2 regions of the Piscibacillus salipiscarius genome follow, and region 1 is predicted to be linked to the other one. Evidence: a T-box and tRNA genes for the amino acid it is inferred to sense, from the RefSeq annotation. Region 1 holds a T-box; the other holds one or more tRNA genes.
The links. The T-box of region 1 lies ahead of tyrS (tyrosine--tRNA ligase). A T-box ahead of a tRNA ligase gene usually reads a tRNA of that ligase, here a tRNA-Tyr.
Positions count from the first base shown of each region.

Region 1 (17,364 bases):
GTAACTTGCATCTTGCTCACGCTCACCGTTAATATAGATCGCTCCATTTTTTATATCTTCACGCGCTTGTCGTTTTGATGAAGAAATGTTCGCTTCTACTAATAAATCAACAAGTCCTTTTTCTTCTTCCTCAAGAGCGTAAGAAGGTACATCTTTAAATCCTGCTTCTATATCAGATTTATTTAATGCTTTGATATCCCCTTTAAACAGAGCATTTGAGATTTTGATTGCTTGATTAAGTGCCTCTTCACCGTGAACAAGTTTTGTCATCTCTTCTGCTAGACGTTTTTGAGCTGCCCTCTCCTCTGGTCGTGCTTGAACTTCACCTTCTAATTCTTTTATGTCATCTAATGATAAAAACGTAAAGTATTTTAAGAACTTAATGACATCACGATCATCGGCATTTAACCAGAACTGATAAAATTCGTATGGTGACGTTTTCTCAGGATCTAACCAAATAGCGCCTCCTGCAGTTTTACCAAATTTAGAACCATCAGCTTTCGTGATTAACGGAATAGTTAAACCAAATGCTTTAGCCTCTTCCCCTTCTTCACTTTTACGTCTAATGAACTCTAAGCCAGCTGTGATATTACCCCACTGGTCACTACCACCTATTTGTAGCGTACAGTTTTGTTCTTGGTTTAGCTTATAGAAGTCTAATGATTGTAGTAGCATGTAAGAGAACTCGGTAAACGAAATACCATTTTCGATTCTGGACTCAACTGAATCTTTTGCCAACATATAATTTACGCTGAAATGCTTACCCACATCACGAAGAAGCTCAATAACAGACATCTCTTTAAGCCAGTCAAGATTGTTAACCGCAATGGCACCCTTCTTTTCATCTTCAAAATCAAGAAAGTTAGCTAATTGATTTTTTAAACTATTACTGTAGTGTTCAACAACGCTTGCTTCATTGAGCTGTCTTTCTTCATTCCTTCCACTAGGGTCACCAATCATTCCCGTTCCACCACCTACTAAAGCGATGGGCTGGTGTCCTGCTTCTTGGAAACGCTTAAGCATGATCACAGGCAATAGATGACCTATGTGCAGGCTATCGGCAGTTGGATCAAAACCACAATATAACGACACTCTATTTTCATTTAGGTGTTTCTCAAGCCCTTCTTCATCTGTTATTTGATTCACTAATCCACGTGCTTTTAATTCTTCTAAAAATTTCATCATGGCACCTCCGAAAGATATAAATAAAAAAATCCCACGCCCCAAAATAGGGACGAAGGATTCGCGTTACCACCCTAGTTGTAGCTTTTCGCTACCACTTCATTGTCATATCGGCCAATTATAACCGCTCAAAATGAGACGCTCCAAGTCGTAATTCAATGCTATACCGTATGCTAATTCTCACCAACCATCAGCTCTCTGAAATATTGGGCATAGATCTACTTCAACTATTCGTAGCGTATTAATTCATTCATTTGTATTATGAAATATTTTTACCACAACTTTTAAAAAAATGCAATAAAAAATCTATTATTCAAGAATAGGATGAACGCCAAGATTATGCTATAATAGATTTGAATTTTTAGGAGGTTCGGTTCATGAATAATAAATGGCTATCAGTCTTTCAACAAGGTAAATTCGTAACCACGACTCGAATTACTTTAGACGTTTTATGGAATATATTATTGTTCTTTATATTATTAGGTGCAATCCTAGCATTTTTCTTAGGAGGCCTTGGTGTCGGTTACTTTGCCTCTTTAACAGAAGATGTTGAGATTAGTGACAAACAAACAATGGAGAAACAAATTTACAACTATTCACAAACATCTCATATATATTTTGCAAATAATGTACATATGGGTGAGATGAGAAGTGATTTACACCGTGAAGAAGTTAAGCTGAAAAATGTATCAGAACATGTTAAAAACGCGATTAAAGCAACAGAAGATGAATATTTCAACACACATAATGGTGTAGTGCCAAAAGCGATTTTTCGTGCACTATTTCAAGAATTCGGTAACACGGCAAACCAATCAGGTGGTAGTACATTAACACAGCAATTAATTAAATCTCAAATTCTAACAAATGAAGTCTCATTTGAACGTAAGGCTAAAGAGATTTTAATTGCACTCCGTCTAGAGAAGTTCTTTGATAAAGATGAAATTTTTGAAGCATACTTGAACATTGTCCCATTTGGCCGTGATTCTTCAGGACGTAATATTGCTGGGATTCAAGCCGCTGCACAAGGGTTATTTGATGTAAATGCGAAAGAATTAAACGTCGCTCAAGCTGCTTATATTGCTGGACTTCCTCAAAGTCCTTTCGCTTATACGCCATTTGATAATGGTGGTAAGGTAAAATCAAAAGAAGGATTAAAAGATGGTTTAGAGCGTCAACGCCACGTTTTAAGTCGTATGCACGAAGAAGGGTTTATCAATAAAAAAACTTATGAAAAAGCTTTAAAATATGATGTGATTGGGAATCTAACAGACAAAAAAGAATCAACTATTTCTGATTATCCATTCTTAACTATAGAAATCGAACGTAGAGCAACTGACCGTATGACCAAGGTGCTAGCTGAAGAAGAAGGTTATACAATGGAAGAATTAGAAGAAAACGATAAATTACTAGAACAGTTTAAAATAAAAGCTGAAAGAGCTTTAAGACAAAACGGATATGAAATTCACACGACCATTAATAAGAAAATCTATAAACGTTTTCAGGATGTGACAAAGGATTACGCTTACTTTGCTCCAACAAAAACTGTGACAAGATATGATAAAAACGGTGATCCTATAGATGTTAAAATGCCTGTAGAAGCTGGGGCCATGCTAAAAAATAATAAAACAGGCGCAATTATTGCCTTTGTAGGTGGCCGAAATTACGAGCATAGTAAGATTAATCACGTATTTTACCACACTAGACCAAACGGTAGTACGATGAAAACATTATACGGTTACGCACCTGCTATAGATATGGGGATTATAAGCCCAGGTTCTCCCCTAGCCGACGTAAAATTCGGACCAGAATTATCCGCACAATATGATGGTAATTGGAGTCCTACAAACTATATCACAGGTTCTTACAGTGGATTAGTGAGTGCTAGGGAAGCTTTAAGAGACTCTGATAATATACCTGCAGCAAGGTTAGCTCATGATCTAACCAGAAGAAAAGGACGTCAAAATGAACTTTCAAACTATTTAACTAAAATGGGATTCGATAGCGAGCAATTCCCCCCTGGAAGAATGGTGACACCACTTGTGCTCGGTTCGGATTATGTCACATTAGAGGATACGACAAATGGTTATTCTACCTTGGCTAATGGAGGAAAATTTAAAGATTCATTTATGATAGAAAAAATTACAGATGGCGAAGGGAATCTAGTATTTGAACATAAAGCCGAAGAAACTAAAGTGTTCTCGCCACAAACGGCTTATTTAACAACAGATATTCTACGTGATGTAGTAACAAGTGGTACAGCAACGTATGCAAGAAGCAGGTTAAATAATCCTTATGTCGATTGGGCTGGTAAAACCGGTACATCTAACGATAAGATGGATGCATTATTTATAGGTTACAATCCAAATGTAACCTTAGGTACATGGATTGGTTACGATGAGTACGATGCTAATGGTGATGGAACCGTTTCTGCTTATGAAAGAGAGCGTGTCATGAATCTTGAGGCTGGATGTAGTGGCTGTATTGGATACAGTAGTCGTAATTTAGGATTCTGGGCTGAATTAGTTAATGCAGCAACTGAAGTAAAACCTAAGTTAATGGCACCAGATCAGCGACATCAAAGCCCTGGAGGTATTGTTTCTCGAAGCTACTGCCAATTATCTGGGTTATTACCTAGTAAAGAATGTCAGGAACTAGGATTAGTTAAAACTGACCTCTTCAATGTTAATCATGTTCCTACGAAAAAAGATGATAGCGTCACAGAAGGTCAATATGTCAAAATTGATGACAAATACTATGAAGCCATTGACCGTACACCTGAAGAATTCGTTGAAGAAGGATATTTCTTAAGACCTGGATTCCTTGAGGAACAAGGTTGGAACGATATAGATGACATGAGTAAGTTAGTTCCAGATAACAAAGCCTTTGAAAACCTAATCGCTCCTGAAGATGGCAACCCTAAAAATAATGGCAATCCTAATCCACCAAAAGGTGTTCAAATGAATGGATCGAAATTGAATTGGAGTGAACGTGGCGGCGACGTAATTGGCTATAGAGTATATACGAAAGCAACGGAGGATGGCGAATTCCAACTGATTGAAAACACAAAAGAACCAGGCGTGAAAGTATCTCAAAATAGAATTTATGCTGTTAAATCCGTTGACTTTTATGGTAACGAATCCGACTTCTCTTCTTCCGTGACCTACGGTAAAATCGAAAAACCTGAAGAAGAGAAAAAAGAAGAAGAAAAAGATAAGGAAAAGGATAAGAAAGAAAAAGACAAGAAAAAAGACAAAAAAGATGACAAAGATAATGGCAATGGATCTGGAGACGGATCTGGCGATGGTTCAGGCTCTGGTGATGGCTCCGGTGATTCAAACGGTGGTTCTGAAGGCACTGGTGGTGACTCTGATGGAACTGGTGGAGACTCCAGTGGTGAATCAAGTGGATCTGATAGCTCCAACAACGATTCAGGAGATACTAATGGGAACTAAGTATTATTAATTTCCACTAAATTAAATACTTTGTATTTGTAAAACTAGTAAACATTTCGATTGCAACATATTTCATCCGTACCGCTTTAAATTTATAGCGCGTACGGATTTTCTTTTTTACAAACTATTTTTTTGCTAAATCATTCCTCTCAATCATGTTATACTGTTGATAGAGAGACTAATAGGCTAACTAGGTGGTGACGAGTTGGAACATCCTAAAAATTATCATAAACAAGAAATAAACAAGAACGGCAAAACCATTATCGTAGAAGGCCCATTAAATTCTGAAGAACTTAGCAATTATTATTTTGATGAGGGACTCACAGCATTCAGACCACCTAAGAAACAATTTGAAGCCATTAAGTCAATTGCTGATTTCCCTGAGGGCCGTATCATGATTGCACGAGACGGAGATAAGATTGTTGGGTATGCGACTTACTTGCACCCAGACCCTTTAGAGAGATGGTCTGCTATCAAAATGGATGACCTTTTAGAGCTTGGTGCAATTGAAGTATCTAACGACTATCGAGGACTAGGTATTGGATCATCCATTTTAAAAGTGTCCATGCTGGATGAACAAATGGAAAATTACATTGTCATCACAACTGAATATTATTGGCATTGGGATATGGAATCTACTCGCTTAAATGTTTGGCAGTATCGTAAATTAATGGAGACGATGATGGGTTACGGAGGTTTAAAACCAATGACAACCGACGACCCTGAAATTATCTCTCACCCTGCGAACTGCTTGTTAGTACGAATTGGAAAAAATGTAACTGATGAATCAATCAAAACATTCGATTCATTAAGATTTATGGGACGAAATGATCTATTTATGTAAAAGAGGTGAAGCAGTTGTTAGTTGAAGAAATCATGAAAAAAGACGTCATCACCTTAGAACCTCACCATACAATTAAAGAAGCATTATCATTATTAAATGAACACCATATTCGCCACATTCCCATTGTTAATGAATATAACAGTGTTGTGGGGATCATTTCAGATCGTGATATTCGGGATGCAGCCCCTTCCACTTTAGAAAAAATTCAGAATGAAGACACATTAAACCACCAAGTCAGCTCCATCATGACAAGCCCAGTCATCACCGTTCATCCACTCGATTTCATTGAGGAAATTGCATCCATTTTCTATGAACATGAGATTGCTTGTGTTCCTGTTACGAAGGATAATCGCATTGTCGGAATCGTAACAGAAAAAGATTTACTATATACACTAATCCAGTTAACTGGTATTCATGAACAAAGCTCACAAGTTGAAGTTAAAGTTCCTAATAAAGCTGGCATGCTTCCAGAGATTACACAAATTATCGGTGAACGAAAAATTAATATTTCTTCTGTATTTATTTACCCATATGAACAAGATCGTTCGCAAAAGATTATTGTACTTAGAATTCAAACGATGAATCCTATGCCATTAATAGATGAACTAAAAAATAGAGGTTATGAAGTCTTGTGGCCTAACATACCGGGGTTGTCTCCATGAGTTGTCATGCAGCGTTCATTTATACAGATAACTTTAACTCATACAAATTTCGTGAAGACCACCCTTTCGATCAGCAAAGGGTGACATTAACATATGACCTTTTAAAAGCTGCTGGTACATTAACTGATGAACAAATTATTCCGCCTAGAATGGCCACAGATCAGGAAATAGAAAGTGTTCATCATCCACGTTATGTTGATGCTGTTAAGCGAGCAGGAAAAGATCTGTTAACCGAAAGTGAAGGATTAGAATATGGCATAGGTACTGAAGATACACCTATTTTCCCGAATATGCATGAGGCAGCAGCTACTTTAGTCGGCGGTACGTTAACGGCTGTTGATGCGGTGCTCAAAGATGGATATGAGCATGCCGTTAATTTAGGAGGCGGACTACATCACGGTTTTATTCGTAAAGCCTCTGGTTTTTGCATCTATAACGATGCAGCCATTGCGATAAAATATATTAGAGAACAAACTGATTATAAAGTTTTATATGTAGATACGGATGCCCATCATGGAGATGGGGTTCAGTGGATCTTTTATGATGATCCTAACGTTTGTACATTATCTATTCATGAAACTGGTCGTTATCTATTTCCAGGAACGGGAAACACGAATGAAAGAGGCCGATTAGAAGGCTATGGATATTCATTTAATATTCCATTAGACGCTTTTACTGAAGATGAATCGTTTTTAGAAGTTTATGAGCAAGCATTAAAAGAAATTGCGGAGTATTTTAGGCCTGATATGATCGTCACTCAAAATGGGTCTGATGCGCATGCTTACGACCCACTCACTCATTTATGCAGTACGATGAAAACGTTTGAGGAGATTCCTAAGTTAGCTCATGAAATTGCTCATACGTACTGTGATGGTAGGTGGGTTGCACTGGGCGGCGGAGGCTATGACATGTGGCGAGTAGTTCCTCGTGCTTGGGGACAAGTCTGGAATATCGCGTCATCCTCTAAACCAATGACTGGAAACCTCCCGCAAACTTGGTTAGATCAGTGGCAGGAAAAAAGCCCTGTTACATTACCAAGTCATTGGCATGACGAAGAAGGTATCTATCGTGAAATTCCTCGTAAACCAGAGATAACAGAGAAAAATAAACTGTCCTTAAATAAGAGCATACAGTTTATTACCAATCAACAGAAATACATGTAATGCCTATCGAGCTTGATAGGCATTTTCTTTTGCTTCGTGATTAATGACTGATTCCACGATATGTAAGGAGTCCCACTCTCCTAATGATAGTTTTGTAATTGGATATTTTCTTGGAAATAATATCTGGTTAATTTCATCTGAACTTCTTCCCTCATGATATAAATGAAGAATTCGATCTTGAAGCTCAGTCAAATGATTTAATTTAGTTTTTAAAGAATGGTACCCATCACTTAAGTGCCCCGCATGATTGCAAAACACTTCTTTAAAATCATAGGTTAATATTTTTTGAAGGGATTCGATTGTGTCAGGAATATGTTCTTCTTGCAATATAACTTTTACCTTTTCATTAACAAATATATCCCCTGTAAATAATTGACCTGTTTCATTATTTAGAAATGATAGATGATCTCTAGAATGGCCAGGTGTTTTAATTACATTCCACGTAGCTCTCTTTGATGTAAACGAATCTCCGATTGGATTTGCAATAAAAGGCTTTCGTTTTCCCCAGAAAAACTTTCGATACCATGGATAGTCTGCCTTCGTTTTGCAGCTTTCAATCATTCCTTGATTCATATAAAGTGGTACGCCTAAAGTTTTCTGCAAATAGGAGGCATTCCCTGTGTGGTCTTCATGATAATGAGTAATCACAACCTGTTCGATATTCAATTGGTTAAAGAACGGTTTAAAGTATGACTCAAGTGATTTGGCGCCAGTATCAATTAAAACTCCATCTATAAAAAAGCTATGGACATTTAAATTCACACCTCGAAATGACAACAGACCATTCCCCATTTGAACACCATTGATTTCCTTTTGTTCAAAACGTTTTTTTAAAAACATAACCTCTCCCCTCCCCTTCCTCCAACTAATTTCGACAAAAAAAGCGTTAACCCTTTTACAGATCAACGCCTTCTTAAATCTAATTATTCTAATTCTGATTCATCAATCAGAACAACAAATTGAGTTTCCATTCCACCATTTGAGAATGTACTACCATTAATATTCTCTGGGAAAATTCGATCCCCTTCTTCATTGTATGGAATCCACGCAAACTGTACGCCCATTCTATGGAATATATTAAACTCATTAGGTTCTGATACGGTGTTTTTCATTTGAGTTAAAAATGAGCTCCAAGCCATAGGTAATTTCATCGATCCATATGATGTCTCTGCAATATTGACGTCATTTTTTAGTTGAATTTGTGGCCAGTAACGATGCTTTTCCCCTGATATGTGATAATTGCGATCACGCGTCAAATAAAAGCTTGCATAACTTAATGGTTGTTTCGGATTCATATTCCATACGATGTGGTAGGTAGATGGGTCGTCTGGTTCTACCTTCCACACAATAGGGTCTCCCGAGGTGGAAATACGAATTGGCCTCCACTTTCGTCTTTCCCACTTCCAATAACTTGCACCGTAGACGTTTTGTTTTGATATAAATGGAATATATGCATGTTCATCATCAAGCATGATGGTCTCCTGAATTGTCTTAACGTTAGCTTCTCGGTAGAAATCATTCATTTCTGCTATTAATTGCTCATCAGATGGAAGGGACTCTGGTGAAGAGAACCAGTACCAATAAACTAATGCAGCAATGATTAAAATAGTTAAGCTAACCATGATCATTCTATATTTATTCATCGGCCCCCTCCTTTAAAAGGGATTCATTAGAACGGAAATAATATTGACGATCCTTAGTCGTTACTAGAATTCCTTTCCCATCTCGTTCCAAATAGATCACGCCATTAAATCCGCTACCACTTTTGGGAGAGGTATTGGTTAGAACATAAGGAAAACGTTCTTCAATTTCATGATTTTCTTTACGAACCGTCATGTCCCTATACCATTGTTCACTTTTTATCTCTTGTTGTTCCAATTGTTCTAATTGATTGGCCACATGAATTAGTTCTACTTCTTTACCAGATGGATGAATCGATACTACTTGAGCTTCCTCTGCATCCGTTATAAAGGTTGAAAGCTCATCACTCGGATAAAAGAATTTTTGTATAGGTGAGGCTAGCAATGTTGAAATAATGAAAATAAATAAAGCTAAAAACCCTAACCAAGCATAAGGTTGATAAGTCTTCCAGTAATCATTTATATTATTTAGAATTAGAAATAAAGCCCCTAACCCTATCGGAATTACTGGAATACTAATCTTTGTTTCGAAAATGATATATTCAAATGTAAATGAAATCATACCGATCAGCAATACAATGAACGCCTTCCAAACTTTTGGTGTATTCTCTTGTTTTCTATATAAAACTACAAAAAGAATTAAAATAACACACCACGCTATAACATCTAGGGTGATTGAGACTGCTCCTGAACTCCCCATTAATTAACTTCCTTTTAAGTTTATTTAATTCCAATGTAAAGTTTACCATGAAATAATGTTGAATAATACAGTCAAAAAAGTTGCCCCCAATTAAACCATAGGAGCAACTTTCTATGTTTATTAATTTTTTTCAAGGATAATAATTTCAACGCGTCGGTTTTTCTTCATATTTTTATTTGAATCATTGGATACAATAGGCTTTGTATCTGCATATCCAGCAATCTGGAATCGGCTCTTACCAAGCTCTTGTTCTTCCACAAAGTAACGAACAACACTACTCGCTCTTGCGCCGCTCAATTCCCAGTTTGAAGGAAAACGACTAGTCTTAATCGGCCTTGGATCCGTGTGACCTTCCACCTTGACTAAATTCGGTATATTTTCAAGTAGGGTCGCAACTTTATTGAGTAATGGCAGAGCGTCACCTATTAATTGAGCTTCACCAGATTCAAATAATACATTTTCTTGTAGAACCAGCACAACACCTTCATCCGTTCGTGTTGCCGAAATAACGTCAGATAAGCCTTCATTTCGTATGTATTCTTCGATTTGCTGTAGCAACTTCTCTAACTCATCAATTTGCTTTTCAAAATCATCACTTGCTATAGGTTCAGGCTGCTGAAGTTCTGTGATGTTTTCAGATTCTTTTTCATCTTCCTTAACATCACTTGACCTTTCAAGTTCAACAGGCGATGGATAATAATCGAAAATCACCCGTTGTTGGTACGATTCTGTTACGGTTTTTAGTTTTTCAGCATCAATTTGTGACATAGAGAATAGTAGAATGAAAAACACTAATATAAGTGTAACCATATCCGAATAAGTAACCATCCATAACGGTGCCTGCTTACCCTGCTTCTTTTTCCGTTTACGATTAAGATTCATTGGCCGTCTCTCCAATGACTTCCTCTTCTATTACCTCTTCGTCTTCTTTCAACTCTTCATTAGATAAAAATGCACTTAATTTTTCTTCTAGTATTTTAGGATTTTGACCAGATTGTACACCAATAACCCCTTCTATTATGACCTGTTTCATAAATACTTCTTCTTCAGTCATATTGTTCAGCTTACCTGAGATTGGAATAAATACTAGATTAGCTAGAACCATACCGTAAAATGTTGTTAATAATGCTACAGCCATGCTAGGCCCAATCGTTTCAGGTGATGTTAAGTTATTAAGCATCAACACAAGTCCGATTAGCGTCCCGATCATCCCCCAAGAAGGAGCATACTCCCCTGCCTTTTCGATGATGGAACGTCCCTTACCATGTCTTTCTTCCATTGCTGTAATCTCAGCATTCATAATATCGTTAATGACTTCTGGTTCAATGCCATCAATAGCTAAGTAAACACCTTTTTTAATAAATTCATCATCTAGTTCTTCAAGTTCACTTTCTAATGCTAAAAGCCCTTCACGTCTTGCCTTTTCAGACAAATGAATAAATAGCTGAATGAGCTCTTTTAAATTGTGGTCAGATTTACTAAACGCTTCTTTAAAAACTTTCCCTGTTAATTTAATTTCTTTCATATTAAAGTTAATCATTAAAGCGCCGAATAAACCACCAATCACGATAATGAATGATGATAATTGTAAAAACGTCGAAAACCCATCTAAACCACTATTAAAATAAATCCCAACAAGAATCATTGTCGAACCGAGCGCTATGCCAATCGGTGTCATTATATCTCTTTTTTTCATTAACCTCTCACCCTATTGTAGAAAATTGTCTATATCTATATTATCGGATGGATTAATGATTTGTTGAGCTTCTTTTTATAATTCGATGCGGAAGTACGACTTGATCTTCACTGACTTCTTCATTCTTAAGAAGTTTCGTTAATAAACGCATCGATACAGCACCAATATCGTACATTGGCTGTACAACAGTTGTTAATTCTGGTCGTACCATGACAGATAGTCTTGTGTTATCAAAACCGACGACTGATAAATCATCAGGGATTTTCAACCCTTTGTCCTGTGCACCATGAACAACACCTAATGCCATTTCATCTGAAGAAGTCATAATGGCACTTGGAGCTTCATCTAAACCTAAGAAATAATCGGCCGCTTTAAGTCCAGATTGATACGTATCATCACCCTCATATATTAAGTGATTTGGAACTTCAAGTTGCTGCTTTTCTAGTTTGTCTTTAAACCCTTGAATTTTAGATTGTTCAATGGTTGAGCGTGAATGATTGGCCACATATCCTATAGTCTGGTGCCCGCCTTCTTCAATTAAATGGTGCACGGCATCTTGGATCGCAGTATAATAATCAATGTTAACTGATGGAATCTCATTCGATTCATCAACTGTAGCTGCTAACACGACTGGAATATTTGAGTTTTTAAAGGCTTTGACATGGTCTTCCGAAACAGAACCACCCATAAAAATAACACCGTCTACTTGTTTTTCTAACATGTTATCAAACAAATCTAATTCACGGTTTAAGTTTTGATCCGAACTACTTAAAATAATATGATACTTATACATAGTGGCGATATCTTCAATCCCACGCGCTAATTCAGCAAAAAACATATTCGATATGTCAGGAATAATAACCCCAACAGAAGTTGTTTTACGACTTGCAAGTCCTCTTGCGACCGCATTTGGTCTAAATCCCAATTCATCAATGGCAGCTAACACTTTCTTTCTTGTGGTAGGTTTAACGTTTGTATTACCATTGATCACCCTTGATACAGTGGCCATGGACACGTTTGCTTTTTTCGCTACATCATAAATTGTTACACTCATTGAAATCCCTCGCTTCGCACCGTTATTCTTTAATAGTTATACACCTATGCTATTATAGATACTTGTTCAGTCTTGTCTAGCGCAAGGTGCCCAACCACTGGGTGACTTCCCGTCTAAACCTACGATAAGTCAACATCGATTCGCGATGCTCATCGTGTTTCCTTTATCTCAGTTCAGTCGGTCCAGCGACGAACTGGACGTTCTAGTGCCGACGTTGGCCATAGGACGTGGCCGGTTTTAGTCGGCTCACTGCGTGGTTAAACGGGCGTCCTGCGCTTTTCCTAATAGCATACGACATTCTAAAAATTCTATCAACAATAAGCATGCCGTTTACCTTAAACTGTTCTTTTTCTTTCACAAAATAAACAGAAATACTATGACTAGTATTCCTGTTATTGACGTAGCTCATTAATAAATGAATGGAAGGTAGGTAAATCCATTTGTTGTTGTGAATCAGATAAAGCTGTTGCAGGATCTGGGTGAACCTCGGCCATGACACCATCTGCGCCAATTGTTAATGCCGCTTTTGCAGCAGGTAATAACAGATCACGACGCCCAGTCGAGTGCGTTACATCCACGAAGACTGGTAAATGTGTTTCCTTTTTTAAAATCGGAACAGCTGTAATATCAAGCGTGTTTCGAGTCGCTGTTTCATAAGTACGAATGCCGCGTTCACATAAAATAATTTGTTCATTGCCTTGAGAAATGATATATTCAGCAGCATTAATGAATTCATTAATGGTAGCTGCTAACCCTCTTTTTAGAAAGATTGGCTTACTAGCTCGTCCTGCTTCTTTTAATAATTCAAAGTTATGCATGTTTCTGGCGCCAATTTGAATCACATCGACATAATCGTGCGCAAGTTCAATATCATTTGGATTCACAATTTCACTAACTGTCTTAAGTCCATGCTTGTCACCGACTTCTTTTAAAATTTTAAGCCCTTCAACTCCTAGACCTTGGAAGTCATAAGGAGATGTGCGTGGTTTAAATGCACCTCCGCGTAATAAGCTTAACCCTTCTTTTTTAATCGCTTCAGCCACCGCATCCACTTGTTCATAGGATTCCACTGAGCACGGACCGAAAACAAATTCTCTATGTCCATTTCCAATTTGAATGTTTTCACCAATATTTACAACCGTATCTGTCGGTTTTTTCTGCCTTGATACCAATAGGGCGTTTAACTGATCTTCTTCAATTAATTCTTTTGCCGCCTTAAAGATTTCCTTAAATAGGTGTTCAATAGTTGAGTATTCAAAATGCCCATCATGATTTTTTAAGATTAAATCTAACATTTCTCTTTCTCTAATTGGGTCAAAGACGTTTATTCCTTGTTCAGTCTTAATATCACCAATTTGTTTAATCAGTTCTCCTCTGCGATTAATTAAATCTAATAGACGCAAATTGACTTGGTCAACTTCTTTTCTTAATTCATCTAATCGGTTCGCGCTCATGATGAATCCTCCCCTAGTTTTGTGAAATCTATTTTTATGGTACATTAACTTTAACTAATTATTCTTCCTAGTATTATAAATGACCAGAAGTCAGTTGTCATTTAATCCATCATAAAGGGGTCTAATCATGATGAGTCAAAAACTATTTGCTTTGGATATCGGCACAAGAAGTGTCATTGGGATCATGTTAGAACAAACAAATGGTCAATATAACGTTCTAGATTTAGTTGCGGAAGAACATGAAGAGCGTTCCATGTTAGACGGTCAAATACATAATATAGTTAAAGTCTCAGATGTCATATCGAGTGTTAAATCAAAATTAGAAGCTAAACACGGGCCATTATCAAAAGTTTGTGTGGCAGCTGCAGGAAGAGCCTTAAAGACAAAGCGCGCCGCTTATGAAACGTCTATTTTGGAAAAACCGCTAATGACACCCGAAGACATCCTCCACTTAGAATTAACAGCCGTACAACAAGCCCAATACGAACTAGCTGAAGAAGAAGATACTGATGATATGACCAATTATTATTGTGTTGGTTACTCTGTTTTACATTACTATTTAGATGGTTCTGAGATTGGATCCTTAGTTGATCAGCAAGGGGATACGGCAAAAGTAGAAATAATCGCTACGTTTCTACCAAAAGTTGTAGTCGATTCCCTCCTTTCGGCTTTAAAACGGGCAGATTTAGAAATGGATGCGTTAACGCTTGAACCTATTGCTGCAATTCAAGTTTTAATCCCAAAATCAATGAGACGACTAAATGTAGCGCTCGTTGATATCGGGGCAGGTACAAGTGATATTGCCATCACAAACGAAGGAACAGTTACCGCTTACGGCATGGTACCTAAAGCCGGCGACGAAATAACTGAATCTGTTAGCGAGAAATTTTTACTAGATTTTAACCGCGCAGAAGATGTTAAAAGGAAATTAATGAATCAACAAGCCGTTCAGTTCGAAGATATATTAGGAATACAGCATGAAGTCGACTATTCTGACGTGGTTAAGGAGATTAACGATTCAGTTGAACAACTGGCGCGATCAATTAGTGATGAAATTTTAACACTTAATCAAAAGCCACCTCAAGCCGTCATGTTAGTCGGTGGTGGTAGTCTAACACCAGAATTACCTAGGAAATTATCGGAACATTTAAGTTTACCGGAAAACAGAGTCGCCATTAGAGGAATTGATGCCATTCAAAACTTAACGGAAAAGGAAGATTTGCCTAATAGCCCTGAATATATTACACCTATTGGCATTGCCATTGCGGCGAAGCAAAACCCAGTTAAGTATATTAGTGTGACGGTAAACAAACGGACGATTCGATTGTTTGATTTAAAACAATTAACCATTGGTGATTGCTTACTAGCAGCTGGGATAAAGCTCAATAAGCTATACGGTAAACCAGGGATGGCTGTCATGGTGGACTTGAATGGAAAGAGCATGACTCTACCAGGAACTCATGGCAGTGGTCCAGTCATTAAAATTAATGGGCGTGAAGCATCCGTTCAAGAACCAATTCAACATAATGATGAGCTTGAGGTTCTTAAAGGTGAAGATGGTGTCACACCTGATTATACGGTGGAGGATTTGCTAGGAACGATACCTGAATTAACCGTTCGGATTAATAATGAAACATACTACCTTCCTATGTTAGTAAAGGTAAATGGTGAAACTATTCCTAATCATTACGTGGTATCTGATGGCGACAAAATCTTGTGGGATTCAAAGAGTTCTCTAGAACATGTTCTAAAACAAATTGGCAAAGGCAATTTAGTTGCCAAACATCACGCTTTCAAAGTTCGGGTTAACCATGAAGAAAAGGTTTTATTTAAACAAATGGTTGAAGTGAAACGAAATGGACAAGTACTTAAACTATCAGATGAAGTGAAAAATCAGGATCAGTTAGACGTCATTCATCACGAATTTATTACGATTGAAAAATTATTAAATACAACAATTCATGAAGTGGAACAGTCCATTACGGTACAGTTTAACGGAAAACCTGTTCAATTAACAAAGCAACTCGCATCAGTTTACCGTAATGGTGAAAAATGCGATCTCGATTCGTTAGTTTATCCTAATGATCACATCATTCTCGAACAGCAAGAACATGCGTCCTTTATATTTCAGGATATTTTTAACCATATCGAACTTGACTTAGATCAACTGAAAGGCGCTCGCTTCAAGTTATGGAAAAACAATCAAGAAGCAGGGTTTATCGATGACATTCAAGATGGCGACCAGTTGTCTATTGAGTTCAGACAAACATCGCAAAAAAGTTAATAATGATCATTTAGAACCGGGGAATATATACTTCAAGTTGAGAAAATTTTCAAGAAAGTAGGGAATAAAACGCCCAAAGCGGGGAATAAATCTTCACTAGTAGCGAAAAAAACCTTGTAAGTGGAGAATAAATTATAATTAAAAGGTGCGTCCCTAATTGGACGCACCTTTTTACTTCGTGACTTCTTCCATTTTACTGCGAGTAATGTGCCAATGTGATGTATGGTATTCCACTTGTCCGTTTTTAATATAGAAGACTTGAGGAGATTCATGCTTAATCCCGAAAAATACAGACACATAATTAGATAACTCACGGTAATTTTGAATAGGTATGATATAGGTTGGCACCTCATTTGCTGATTTAAAATCTTCAATCTGTGACTTAGCCTCACCACTTATTGGACAGGTTAAGGAATGTTTTAGCAAAACGAATTGATCTTGCTGCTCTATAACTCCTTTGAATTCTTCCACTGACGTTAATTCTTTCATGGATGACACTCCTTTTATCATACAAAAGGTTGTCGGGCCTCCCCAACAACCTTTTAAGAATTAATAATTTTTTTGAACGGCTTCTTCATAAGCTTGATCCGCTTCTAAACGCTCAAGCTCTTCAGCTGCTTCTTCAATTGCCTCTGCAACTTCTAAAGCTTCTTTATTTTCTTTGTTGAACTTCTCTTCTTTGAACTGGTTCACACGTTCTTGAAGCTCACCTGTTTTATCTTTTACACGATCAGATAACTCGCGGCTTCTATCTTGTAATTGAGTAGACCATTCTGTCCCTTTTTCATAAGCGACATCTTTCCACTCACCTGCACGTTCACGAACCGTTTGCGCTCCAGTGTTTAGATCCTCTCTCATTTCACGGCCTGATTTAGGTGCAAATAGTAACGCAACAGAAGCTCCGACGATACCACCAATTAATGATCCGATTAAAAAATCCTTACTGTTAATGTTCTCTTGATTGTTTTGAACGTCTTTCTCGTTTGTCATAATCAATTCCTCCTCTTTAATAATTACTTATCTTTGTACTTCTTCCAAAGATGAATCGCTGCTTCTCCCCATTTAATGGTTTGGGTAGTTTTTTCAGCATGTTCATTTGCTTGTGATTTCAACTCATCTGATAATTTCTGCAACGACTCATTAAAATCCTGCACAGTGTAACCAATTCCTTTAACCCCATCGAATAAGATATTCACCTTTTCTGTTTTCTCAGAGATATCTTCTGCAAGGTGG
Region 1 covers NZ_JBHUMZ010000052.1:86,555-103,918, reverse strand. Annotated here, with positions in the region: gene tyrS (tyrosine--tRNA ligase) at 1-1,182, opposite strand, end outside; T-box leader at 1,228-1,426, opposite strand; gene ACFSW4_RS15485 (transglycosylase domain-containing protein) at 1,560-4,634, shown strand; gene ACFSW4_RS15480 (GNAT family N-acetyltransferase) at 4,840-5,478, shown strand; gene ACFSW4_RS15475 (acetoin utilization AcuB family protein) at 5,493-6,140, shown strand; gene ACFSW4_RS15470 (acetoin utilization protein AcuC) at 6,137-7,303, shown strand; gene ACFSW4_RS15465 (MBL fold metallo-hydrolase) at 7,307-8,143, opposite strand; gene ACFSW4_RS15460 (hypothetical protein) at 8,227-8,946, opposite strand; gene ACFSW4_RS15455 (hypothetical protein) at 8,939-9,643, opposite strand; gene motS (flagellar motor protein MotS) at 9,764-10,525, opposite strand; gene motP (flagellar motor protein MotP) at 10,515-11,339, opposite strand; gene ccpA (catabolite control protein A) at 11,392-12,393, opposite strand; gene ACFSW4_RS15435 (bifunctional 3-deoxy-7-phosphoheptulonate synthase/chorismate mutase) at 12,786-13,847, opposite strand; gene ACFSW4_RS15430 (cell division protein FtsA) at 13,978-16,131, shown strand; gene ytxJ (bacillithiol system redox-active protein YtxJ) at 16,303-16,620, opposite strand; gene ACFSW4_RS15420 (YtxH domain-containing protein) at 16,681-17,121, opposite strand; gene ACFSW4_RS15415 (DUF948 domain-containing protein) at 17,145-17,364, opposite strand, start outside.

Region 2 (4,595 bases), on a different contig from region 1:
AGAGGTCACACCTGTTCCCATGCCGAACACAGCAGTTAAGCTCTCTAGCGCCGATGGTAATTGGGGTGTTTCCCCTGTGAGAGTAGGACGCTGCCGGGCATTATCTTTTACTTCTCCTTCGTGGACAGTTTAAAACATATTCCAGCGTAGCTCAGTGGTAGAGCAATCGGCTGTTAACCGATCGGTCGCAGGTTCGAATCCTGCCGCTGGAGCCATTTTTTTGGAGAGCTGTCCGAGTGGTCGAAGGAGCACGATTGGAAATCGTGTAGGCCGCTACCGCGGTCTCGAGGGTTCGAATCCCTCGCTCTCCGCCATAATGATTAATTATGGCCCGTTGGTCAAGTGGTTAAGACACCGCCCTTTCACGGCGGTAACACGGGTTCGAATCCCGTACGGGTCATCTTTTATACTTAATGCCCTGGAGGATTAGCTCAGCTGGGAGAGCACTTGCCTTACAAGCAAGGGGTCGGTGGTTCGAGCCCGCCATCCTCCACCATTTATAAGGGACCCAAATGTAATTTTTCAATAACTTAATCAGAACTCTAAATAAGAGGATCTGACAATACCGCGGGGTGGAGCAAGACCGTAAACATCTTGAACCATCATCTGCGTAGGTTTTGCGAGGAGCGTAAGCTTCGCCGAAATGGCTTGCAACGCGACGAGCAGTTTAAAAAATTAATAACATTTATAGTCAGGGCTCTAATAATAGAGCGATTGACAATACCGCGGGGTGGAGCAGTCTGGTAGCTCGTCGGGCTCATAACCCGGAGGTCGCAGGTTCAAATCCTGTCCCCGCAACCAAATTATTCATCGACACTACGTCGAATTTACTTCTTTGCGAGATGGAATATGGAGTGCTCGTAGAGTGCAACCAAATTGGTCCGGTAGTTCAGCTGGTTAGAATGCCTGCCTGTCACGCAGGAGGTCGCGGGTTCGAGTCCCGTCCGGACCGCCACTACATAATTAAATAAGCATCATTTCATTGGCTCGGTAGCTCAGTCGGTAGAGCAACGGACTGAAAATCCGTGTGTCGGCGGTTCGATTCCGTCCCGAGCCACCATCTTTTTGGAGGGGTAGCGAAGTGGCTAAACGCGGCGGACTGTAAATCCGCTCCCTCAGGGTTCGGGAGTTCGAATCTCTCCCCCTCCACCATTTTTTAACATAATATATAGGGGTATAGTTTAATGGTAAAACGAAGGTCTCCAAAACCTTTGATGTGGGTTCGATTCCTACTACCCCTGTCATATGGCGGTCGTGGCGAAGTGGTTAACGCACCGGATTGTGGCTCCGGCATTCGTGGGTTCGATTCCCACCGATCGCCCCATGTTGGGCCATAGCCAAGCGGTAAGGCAACGGTTTTTGGTACCGTCATGCGCTGGTTCGAATCCAGCTGGCCCAGCCATTTAAGCGGAAGTAGTTCAGTGGTAGAACACCACCTTGCCAAGGTGGGGGTCGCGGGTTCGAATCCCGTCTTCCGCTCCATTTTTTTATGTGGCGGCATAGCCAAGTGGTAAGGCAGAGGTCTGCAAAACCTTTATCACCGGTTCGAATCCGGTTGCCGCCTCCAAACAATTTCATTTACTTACATACCCAAGTTGGTAAGCAGTCGATCTGTTTATCAACTTTTTTATTTTAATTATATTGAAATATTATTACGTTTTTTGCTAAATGAATTTGACATAAAAAATCATTCGGATTATAATTAAAATAAATTTTCTGAATTGTCACTGGAAGCGATTACATACTTTTGACACTTCAGATTTTGGTTTTAAATAAAATTTGATATAGGGGGATGGGAACTTGGTTAAGCAAATTAAGTGGCATGGATTAACGTTATGGTTAGCGTTGTTCTTGTTAGTGTTCATTGCTGCGTGTGCGCCAGAAGAGGTTCCAGGAAATGAGGAGTCACCAGAGTCTGGTGAGGAATCCAGTGGTGAAGAGACAGGCAGTGAAAGCAATGAAGGCGCTAACGATGGTGAGATTTCTGGACAGCTTGAAATTCAGTATTTTGTCGGTGGATATGGAGATTCTTGGTGGAAGGAAGTCATTGGGGATTTCCAAGAAGAATATCCAAATGTTGAAATCGTAGAACACGCAGGGCCAAACATCAATGAAGAAATGAGATCGCGTTGGGTTTCTGGCGATCCACCTGATGTAGTATACATTGATGGTGCAGGTTCAAGTGAAACTCAAATGGTTGAAGATGATCAGTTAATGAATTTAACAGAGTGGGCTCAGGAGATTGAACTTGAGGATGGTTCCAAACTAGTAGACAACTTTATTGCTGAACCAGCTTCTTATGATGGTGAGCTTTACAGTTTACCTTTAGTATTCGATACTTGGGGTACTTGGTATGACATGGCTTGGTTCGATGAAGAAGGCTATGAAGTACCAAAAGACTTTGAATCGTTTATGAGCACAATGGGTAACATTAAAGAAAGTGAAGGAATTGCACCATTCGTAACAACTGGTCAATATCCATACTACTTTTTAAGAGGTATGTTATATCCAGCTATTTCGGCTTATGGTGGTAATGAATTACTCGCAAGTGCGATTAAAGGTGAAGAAGGCGCATGGTCAAGTGAAGAGATATTATCTATCATGCAAAACGTACAGAAAATGGCTGAAGAAGGCTATGTTGACCCAGGATTTGGTGCATTAAACCATACACAATCACAAATGAATTTCCTACTACATGATAATGCGTTTATTCCAGTTGGATTCTGGCTTCCGAATGAAATGTCAGGTGATACACCAGATGACTTCAAGTATGGTTTTATTCCATCACCAATGAACAAAGCAGGAGAGCCAATGGCCATTGTTCCTGACTTACGTCCATTAGCGATTGCTAAGGAAGCTGAGAACCCTGAAGCTGCTAAAGCTTTTGTAGACTTTGTCTTTACAAGAGAGTATGCGAAATCGTTCTCTGAGCACACAGGTGCGATTATGAACGTTTCAGGTGTGGATTTATCGCAAAGTGAAGAAGTGCCTGATTATTTAATCGAAGCTAACAAAATGATTAATGATCCTGAACAGGTACAGATTTATCATAAGCCGCACCCAATGAGTGCTGATTTAGAAACACCTATTAGTGACGCTCTAGTCTCACTCATGCTTGGTAATATTACCGCAGAAGAATTTGTTGAAGAAGCTGAGAAAGCGGCAGAAGAATATCGAAATGCACAATAACTAATATTAGTAGAATTATATATGGAATGCGGATCCTTTCTGCATTCCATATACTATTTAGGCGAAGAGAGTGATCACGATGGTACAAAATAAGAAACAAAAATATATATTTCTTGCCTTTTGTTTAATTCCTACGTTTATCATGTTTAGTATTTTTACACTTTATCCATTATTTAATGGTCTTTATTTTTCATTTTTCGAATGGTCAGGTGCATCCAACACCCGAGAATTTGTCGGTTTTGATAATTACAAAAAATTATTTACTGATGACATTATTCCTATGACCATTTGGCATGACTATTTTCTAGTTGTGACAAAAGTAATTGGAATTATGATAATAGCGTTATTTGTTGCGGTTGTTTTAACTCAGTTGAAGATTAAAGAAGCACCGTTCTATCGCGTGGTTTTCTTCTTTCCAAATATTATGTCAGTTGTCGTGATCGGGATTCTTTGGATGTTTATTTATAACCCAAGCTTAGGGCTTGTAAATACAGGTTTAGAGAAAATCGGCCTTGAAGAATGGGCTAAACCGTGGTTAGGAAGTGAAGATTGGGCACTGCCTAGTTTAGTATTACCATCTGTTTGGGCTGGGATTGGCCTATTCATGTTATTACTCATGGGCGGGATTGCCAACATATCGAAAAGCACCTACGAAGCAGCTCGTATTGACGGGGCAAATGAGTGGCAACAATTTTGGCATGTGACACTACCATTAATTTGGCCTCAAATTAAAATATCGATTCTATACATAGTGATTACCACGTTAAACGGTTCCTTTATCATTGTTCAAGTAATGACGGGCGGGGGACCTAATAACGCAACGCACGTTATGGGTTCTTATTTATATCAACAAGCTTTTAAACAATACAACTTTGGTTACGGGGCAACAATTGGGGTTATGATTCTAGTACTTTCATTAATCACCGTACTATTACTACAATTCTTGCTTCGTAGAGACAAAGTAGAGTACTAGGAGGGGGAGCATATGAAATTATCAATCGGAGAGAGAGTTGCCAGGTTCGGTATTAGAATACCATTATTGATTTGGACGTTAGCCGTGCTATACCCCATCTTTTGGATGTTCCTAGGCTCATTTAAAACAAACGCTGAGATCTATGCGAACCCTTGGGGATTTCCTGAAACGTTTAATTATCAAAATTTCATCACGGCGTGGACAGAATATAATATCGGAACGAGCGTACTCAATAGTTTAATCGTAACAGCATTAGGCGCGATTTTATGTTTAGTGTTAGCCATTCCAACAGCATATGCTATTGAGAGGGTTCGGTTTAAAGGGAGTAACTTCTTATTCACGCTTTATATTTCAGCTATGATGATCCCAATGGTGCTGGCTTGGATTCCATTATTTTTCTTACTTGCTCAATTGAATATGCTAGATAGTTTAA
Region 2 covers NZ_JBHUMZ010000014.1:2-4,596, forward strand. Annotated here, with positions in the region: partial or broken rRNA gene rrf (5S ribosomal RNA) at 1-99, shown strand, start outside; tRNA gene ACFSW4_RS04555 (tRNA-Asn) at 141-215, shown strand; tRNA gene ACFSW4_RS04560 (tRNA-Ser) at 223-314, shown strand; tRNA gene ACFSW4_RS04565 (tRNA-Glu) at 329-400, shown strand; tRNA gene ACFSW4_RS04570 (tRNA-Val) at 421-496, shown strand; tRNA gene ACFSW4_RS04575 (tRNA-Met) at 725-801, shown strand; tRNA gene ACFSW4_RS04580 (tRNA-Asp) at 879-955, shown strand; tRNA gene ACFSW4_RS04585 (tRNA-Phe) at 985-1,060, shown strand; tRNA gene ACFSW4_RS04590 (tRNA-Tyr) at 1,068-1,152, shown strand; tRNA gene ACFSW4_RS04595 (tRNA-Trp) at 1,171-1,241, shown strand; tRNA gene ACFSW4_RS04600 (tRNA-His) at 1,249-1,324, shown strand; tRNA gene ACFSW4_RS04605 (tRNA-Gln) at 1,328-1,402, shown strand; tRNA gene ACFSW4_RS04610 (tRNA-Gly) at 1,408-1,482, shown strand; tRNA gene ACFSW4_RS04615 (tRNA-Cys) at 1,494-1,567, shown strand; gene ACFSW4_RS04620 (ABC transporter substrate-binding protein) at 1,801-3,189, shown strand; gene ACFSW4_RS04625 (carbohydrate ABC transporter permease) at 3,269-4,162, shown strand; gene ACFSW4_RS04630 (carbohydrate ABC transporter permease) at 4,175-4,595, shown strand, end outside.
Region 2: it has a tRNA-Tyr gene. The T-box ahead of tyrS (tyrosine--tRNA ligase) is inferred to sense a tRNA for this amino acid. The anticodon was not compared.